DNA from 2 places in the Brevibacillus sp. HB1.4B genome. Region 1 is predicted to be linked to the other one. Evidence: predicted binding sites of a transcription regulator. Region 1 holds the regulator's gene; the other holds the start of a gene.
What was found. The regulator LexA, encoded in region 1, represses DNA repair genes until DNA is damaged. The targets are predictions, from matches to a motif close to CGAACATATGTTCG.
Positions count from the first base shown of each region.

Region 2: HP398_RS05930 (DNA polymerase IV) is a predicted target of LexA. The motif match lies at 1,212-1,225, and genes of this name have one in related genera.

Region 1 covers NZ_JABSUT010000009.1:268,918-272,712, forward strand. The annotation lists gene yneA (cell division suppressor protein YneA) at 1-328, opposite strand, end outside; gene lexA (transcriptional repressor LexA) at 491-1,114, shown strand; gene HP398_RS21880 (DUF456 domain-containing protein) at 1,165-1,650, opposite strand; gene HP398_RS21885 (DUF4269 domain-containing protein) at 1,759-2,334, shown strand; gene HP398_RS21890 (sensor histidine kinase) at 2,874-3,795, opposite strand, start outside.
Region 2 covers NZ_JABSUT010000002.1:311,701-315,495, reverse strand. The annotation lists gene HP398_RS05930 (DNA polymerase IV) at 1-1,121, opposite strand, end outside; gene HP398_RS05925 (hypothetical protein) at 1,660-1,941, shown strand; gene HP398_RS05920 (ABC transporter ATP-binding protein) at 2,261-3,795, shown strand, end outside.

The sequences.
Region 1 (3,795 bases):
TATCAGGAAGGATGAGAGTCTGACCTGGGTAAATCCTGTTGCTCTCTAAACCGTTCGCATCCTTAATTTCTATTATATAGTCCCGAACATCCATCTGATCTGTATTGTATTGAACAGCTAACGACCATAGGCTATCTCCAGATTGTACGGTTACTTCTATGCCTTGTGGCTCCTCCATTGGCGAAGAAGCAAACACTAGTTCGGTTAACAGGTAAAAAAAGAGAGTAAATGTAATAAGAAACAAGAGAGCTTGTCCTCTCGTGATACCAAAACGAACACGACGTTCTTCTTTTTTCTCGAAACGATTACGTACTGTCAATGAATTCATAATAATGGCCTCCTCACAAACATACGTTCTGATCACTTGTAGCCTCATAATAAATGAGAACATATGTTCATGTCAACAAATAATCGAACTTATGTTTGTCGAACGCAAGCTCCCATGGTATAATATAGGAAAATATGTTCGAGAAATCAGGGGTGTCTTTCTATGTCAAAATTATCGAGTAGACAACAAGCCATCATCGAGTTCATACGAAAGGAAGTTCGTGATAAAGGATATCCGCCATCTGTACGTGAAATTGGGGAGGCTGTTGGACTAGCTTCCAGCTCAACAGTACATGGGCATTTGGCACGCTTAGAGAAAAAAGGCCTCATTCGTCGAGATCCTACCAAACCTCGTGCCATCGAATTGCTATCAGATGAAGATCGTTTTCAAGACAATTTCGAAGACTCTGTCGTCCGTGTGCCAGTAATCGGAAAAGTAACCGCTGGACAACCGATTACTGCCATTGAGGATGTAGAAGAGTACTTCCCGCTTCCAGACAATATCGTGACTTCTGACAAGGTCTATATGCTGCGCGTCTCCGGGAACAGTATGATTGATGCCGGAATTCTCGACGGAGACTACGTCATTGTTCGCCAACAGCACGTAGCCAACAATGGTGACATCGTCGTAGCCATGACAGAAGAAGACGAAGCGACCGTTAAAAGATTTTTCAAAGAAAAGAATCACTTCCGTCTCCAACCGGAAAATGCCACGATGGAACCGATCATCCTGGAGCATGTCACTATTCTCGGTAAAGTCATCGGTGTTTATCGACTCATTCACTAGTTCCCACGTAAAAAAGGACAGCCGAGGCTGTCCTTTTTGTTTTCTGTCTATTATCTGGCGATAAAAAACCAGATGATCATCGTAACTTGCAAGATGACTTTTACGACTGCACTACCCAAAAATCCGATCAGTGAGCCTACTCCCGCTTTCACTGCTCGCTCCATCGACTGCTTCTGCACCATCAACTCTACGAGAACGACGAATACGAACGGTAAGATCAGCATACCAAACGGTGGGAAAACGAAAATCCCGAGGATAATACCGACCGCAGCAGCAACGGACGACCATTTGGACCCTCCATACCTTTTCACGAAGTACATATTCGTCAGCAAGTCAGCACCGTAAAGCAGAATGCTTAGAACGACCATTCCCCACCAAAAGGATGCCGGCAATCCCGCTCCCGGATCTGCAATGAAAAAGTGATAGAGCAAAAAGCCCGCCCACAGTAATATCGTATCAGGTAAAACGGGTAAGAAAATTCCTGCGATGCTTAGCAAGAACAATAACACAACCACTACCCACAAAAATATTTCCATCTACTACACTCCCTTCATTTAGGTATACGAGTGATTATCGATTTCGTTGCGTACTTATTCACTTTTGTCTAAACTATTTTAAAAGAAAGCAGACATGGAGGTAGTCTCATGAGAAATTGGCATGATCTCTCCTACTTGGGCAGAGGGACGATTCGCCAAAAAGCAGCGTGGGAAGCGATTCAACAGACGCACATCATGGAAGTACTATCCGATTACCATCCAGTGCTTGCCGGAACCATCCCATTGGACATTGATGTTGTGCAAAGCGATCTGGATATTATTTGCGAGAGTCATGATCTGGAGCAGTTTGAGCAGGCTGTTCGTACAGCATTTGGCTGTTTGCCCGGATTTGAAGTGACACACTCAGATGTGAATAGTACGCCCACGTGCGTTATCTCGTTTTTCACAGCTGACTTTTGGTTTGAATTGTTTGCTCAACCGGTAGCTGTCGAAATGCAAAACGCCTATCGTCATATGGACATCGAAGCACGATTGTTAGACATAGGAGGCTTGGATGCGTATAAACAGATCAGGACTCTGAAGCAAAGCGGCATCAAGACAGAGCCTGCATTTGCTCGATACTTTCATATCCCAGGTGATGATCCATACGAGGCTTTGTTGCAATTGGAGCCGTTAACAGACCAGGAATTACGACAAAGAGTTCAGCTGCTGCGAAAGGATTAATCTTCGAGCAAAGAGCCAATCTCTGCTGCTTGAAAGCAGGAAGGATGCATCGCTTTCGGGCGAAAAGCTTTTTGAATGCGGGCTTTTTCGTTTCATGTCTCGCAACGCGCTTTTAACCTATATACTTAAAACCTTGTCAACGCTTTAATGGTCGTTCATATGTGGAAAATAAAATATGTAACTGAGGCATTGGAAGGCTACCTCTTTTCAAACCCCTTTAAACGGAGCAAATGAACTTACCATTAAATGCCGTGATGTGGGATATTACTATCAAAGGACAATAGATTAAAATCACTGTTCTAACAAGTCTCACATCAAGGTAATGAAAGATGAAATAAGCTTCTCTCCCATATGAGAGAAGCTTATTTCATTATTATTCTTGTTTTCAGATACAAGCCGAACATGATTGAGGGCTTAGCAGGTAAACTGGATGTAATAATGATACTGGTTATATGCACAAAAACCTAGACGGGTTTCCATCTCACGGTAGGCTTTTCGGTTATTTTTTATAGAAAAGACACCTTCCCCTTTTCGCATGGTTATTCACTCCCTGATCTACGATTGGGGAAATGTAATCGAAATGAGGTTCCCCGATTTGGGCTGCTTTGTACTTGAATTTTCCCGCCATGTAAATCCACTAAATGCTTAACAATTGACAAACCAAGGCCACTTCCTCCAGTATGACGTGATCTGGATTTCTCCACCCGATAGAACCGCTCCCATATTAGTTCTAATTCTTTCTCGGAGATTCCAATTCCCTCATCCTTTACTTCAATTACGGATTCTCTGAGCATTTTCGTTACACTGATCAAAACCGTTCCTTCACCCTGAGAATAACGAATCGCATTATCTATTAAGTTCATTAAAATTTGGTGAAACCGCTGCGGGTCCACCCAAAAGTACACAGGAGGACAAATTGTAAGAGATAACTTCACTCCCAATTCTTCAGCACGTGGTGTCATTTCCTCGATTATTCTTTCTAATAAACTTCGAATAGCGACCCGTTCTTTTCTTAATGTAATTTTACCTTCATCCAATCGACTCAGTGTCATCAAATCGTTGACTACTTGTTCGAGCCGATCAGATTGATCCCGGATGATCGAAATTAACTTACTTGCGCGATTTGGCGTCATTTCTGAATTCTGAAGGAGGGTTGCATATCCTTTCACATATGTAAGGGGAGTACGTAATTCATGAGCTACATGAGATAGGAATTCTCGACGGGACGACCGATAATAAGACAAGCTTTTGGCGAGCTGGTTTACTTGACGAGTGAGTAAAGAGAGTTCGTCTTTACCTTCTAAAACAACTCTTACATCATAATTACCCTCATCGAGATGCCTAATTGCATTGATAACGTTTACAATCGGTCTTACAATATATCTGGATAATAGTAAGCCAAACCCACTCGTGACTAGTAAAGAACCCAAGCCAGCAAGCAATAACATTGTCTGAAGAGAC
Region 2 (3,795 bases), on a different contig from region 1:
CGGTCGTCGAAAAAAGTAAGCTGAATGACGTTATCGTCTGTCAACTCAGTCAATGCAACAGATAGGTGGTTAACGGGCATACCGCTCCAATGTTTATGGAAAATTCCGAGAGCTGCTGATGCGACTTCATGTGAAAGGGATGTAGGGTGTGGAAGTGTTACCTGTCTATTAAACGACAATAACGAATGTTGACCATCTGTTTCTGTTGCTCCGACGGACACAACTCGCCCGATGTAACCCAGTCTCCTGCTGCGACGACAGACCTCCACCACCAATTCCAGCAGTATAACCTCGATATCTTCAATCTTCCGATAAAGGCTGCTTCTGAGCGCCTTGCCGTGACTAACCGATTTTAATTTATTACGAATACTTGCCACGACAGGGCTAGGGTCTATTCCACGTGCTGTCTGCCAATAATATTCCGCCTGTATATCACTTTGCTTGCCCATCTCTTTTCGCATACGCTTTTTAAAATCACCCAGTTCCAGACGCGCAATGTCGCCAATCGTGTAAAGACCCATACGTGTAAAATGACGAGCCATTCGAGAGGCAACCATAAACATTTGATGTACCGGTAACGGCCATAATACAGATTCTAAATTGTCGAAACCAAGTTTAAAGATACCTTCGGGCATTTTTTTAGCAAAATTATCAGTAGCCATTTTCGCCAACACTTTCGTTGGTCCAATTCCGCACCGCGTCCAAACTCCTGTTGATAACAGAACGTGTGTCTGAATCTGGTGAGCAATCTCTTCCGGAGCCCCGAAATAACTGATAGAACCTGTAACATCAAGAAACTGTTCATCGATGGAATAAGGTTCGACCTGGTCCGTAAATGACTCGAAGATCTCGCTAAGAAGCAAGGATACGGTGATATATGTTTGCATTCGGGGGCGTATTACGACCAAATCGGAACATTTCGCAAGCGCCTCGCCGACTCTTTCGGCCGTTGTTACACCGCGTGATTTGGCGACGGGGCAAGCAGCCAGAATGATACCAGATCTTCTAGAGGGATCAGCTACAGCGACTGGCTTATCTTTCAAGTCTGGCCGGGCCGCTTTTTCAATCGAAGCATAGAATGATTGTCCGTCAACTAACATAATGGTTCGCTCTTGAGGCACGGCATTTCACTCCTGTAAAGTTGGTGATTCGTAGATGTACTACAAAGTCCATACACGCCACGGATGCGAACGTATATTCTTATTATATACCGAATGTATGTTCGTGATGCAATGAGAATAATTGGAATGCAAAAAATGCCCCCAGGTCATCCATATTGACCAAGTAGCGCAACGCCTCAAGCTTCGGGCAGCTCTGAGGTCCACTGGGTTCCTTTTGCCCGACTGCTGCATGTGAAGCTGGCAACGAATTTCTGAATAAAGGAAAAGTTAGGTACATGATGGGGAGGTGCACAAGAATAACACAGTAAATAGACAAAAATAGGTCTCTTTTTCAAAAGCAAGCTGCAAAAAACAGCGTGCCGCGATGAAACGGTGTGTGCGAAGAAGATGCGAGATTCCTGAAACGAAAAGCGGTCAAAAACAACCGTTTTTCGTGTTTTTTTGGCTTACACGGATTTTGCCAGAAGAGAGGTTTCCCTGTATTGTTAGATTATCTTTTGAAGCATATATTTGACGGATAGAACAAAGGAGATTTAACATGCTAGCACAAGAAATGGGTGTCATATTCACCAAGCACGCCGATCAAATTACTTCCAAACGTTGGGGAGAATTCATGCAACAATTGGAGGAAAAAGGCCTGTACGTGCTCATTGAGACAGACACGATCGGAAGAGTGATGAGTCCATTGGGCGGCTTGATGCCCATGCCGTGTAAAAGTGAGACGCTCCATATTGTGACAGCTGATGAGCTGGAGCAGCGCGGCTTGCCGCTCGGTCACCACATCGTAACGAAAGCGAAAGAAAAAGTAGTCCAACCATAATCGAAAAACCAACGCAACCTTTCCGTGGGAGCTAGCCTCCAAGTGGGAAAGGTTTTTTTGTGTAAAAAACGTCCCCTCTCATCGGGGGATCGAAACATCTCGACGTTTTTCATAAAGCTGGATGCGACCGCTTGCGGTCAAACAAAACGGTTATGACCGTTTTGTTGTTCCTAAATAAAAGAATGCTCCGGCTAGGGGTAAGATCTATCCGGCAATCGGCGGTAGAGGGCAGAAGGTCACATTATGATAAGGAATAGGACAAAAGAAGCAAGCAGGAGAGAGGAGAACAGGAATGACGACAATGGAGAGCAAAGAGGGAATGCAGCCCAAAAAAGGCGTGCGTCGCTTGCTGGAGATTGCGGATGAGAAGCGCGGCTTGCTCGTCGTCTCGGCGATATTGTCTTCCTTGAGCGCAATATGCATGCTGGTGCCTTATGCATCGGTCTACTTTATTTTACGCGAACTGTTAACGCATGCAGCGTCTCCCGCAATGGCGGACGGGGCGTACATGATTCGGTGGGGAGTTATTGCGCTTTCGGGACTCGTGGGAAGTCTGGTCATGATGTATGCAGGCGGGATGGTGTCTCATATCGCTGCGTTTCGCATTTTGTACGGAATGCGAGTCAAATTGGCTGCGCATATCGGCCGTTTGCCGCTTGGCTGGCTCAACGGGACGTCTACCGGTGCAGTCAAAAAAACATTGGAGCAAAATGTGGAAAAGGTCGAGACGTTTGTCGCGCATCAGCTTCCGGATTTGGTGCATGTAGTCGTGACAACGGTGCTCATGATTGGCGTGATGTTTTACTTGAACGTCTGGCTGGCGCTGGCCTGCGTCGTGCCGATCATACTGGGATTGATTGTGCAGATCATTACGTTTTCCGGGACGAAAACAAAAGAAAATATCAAGAGGTACTACGATTCGCTAGAACGGATGAATGGATCTGCCGTCCAGTATGTACGTGGAATGCCGGCGATCAAGGTATTCGGGCAGACGGTTCATTCCTTCCGGCGCTTTTATGCGGATATGATCACCTATCGGGACTATTGCGTCAAGCATACGGATGATTTTCAAAACGGATTTTTGGTGTTCAAGGTGATTCTGAGTTCATTTGCGGCCTTCATTCTCCCAGTAGGGGTGTTCATGCTGAGTAAAGACCCGCAAAATGTTGCGTTTGCGTCTGTTCTGCTCTTTTTCCTCGTAATGGCGCCAGGTGTATCTGCACCGATGTTTAAGCTCTTGTTTTTGACCTCTACCCTGCGTGACATTGGCGAGGGGGTGGAGCGCATGGATCGGATTTTGGCAGAGCAGCCCGTTGCCGAACCGCTTAGCTCCCAGCGTCCGCAGAGCTTTGATGTCGCATTTGAAAACGTCTCTTTTTCTTATGCAGCAGAGGGGAAAACAGGAGGAGAGGCACTTTCTCGCATCTCTTTTTTGGCGAAGCACGGGCAGGTGACAGCTCTGGTCGGACCATCTGGTGCAGGGAAATCTACGGTCGCGAATCTCATTCCGAGATTTTGGGATGTTTCGAAGGGAGCGATTCGCATTGGCCAGGTAGATGTTCGGGGACTTTCTAGTACGGATTTGATGAACACCGTAGCATTCGTCTTTCAGGATACGTTTTTGTTTTACGACACGGTTTACAACAACATTGCGATTGGATTGCCAGACGCAACGCCAGAGGCGGTCTATGCAGCGGCGAAGGCAGCCCAATGCCATGATTTTATTCAAAAGCTCCCGCAAGGCTACGACACCCTGATCGGGGAAGGGGGAGTCTACTTGTCTGGGGGAGAAGAGCAGCGTGTGGCGGTCGCACGGGCGATCCTGAAAAACGCACCGATTCTTGTCCTCGACGA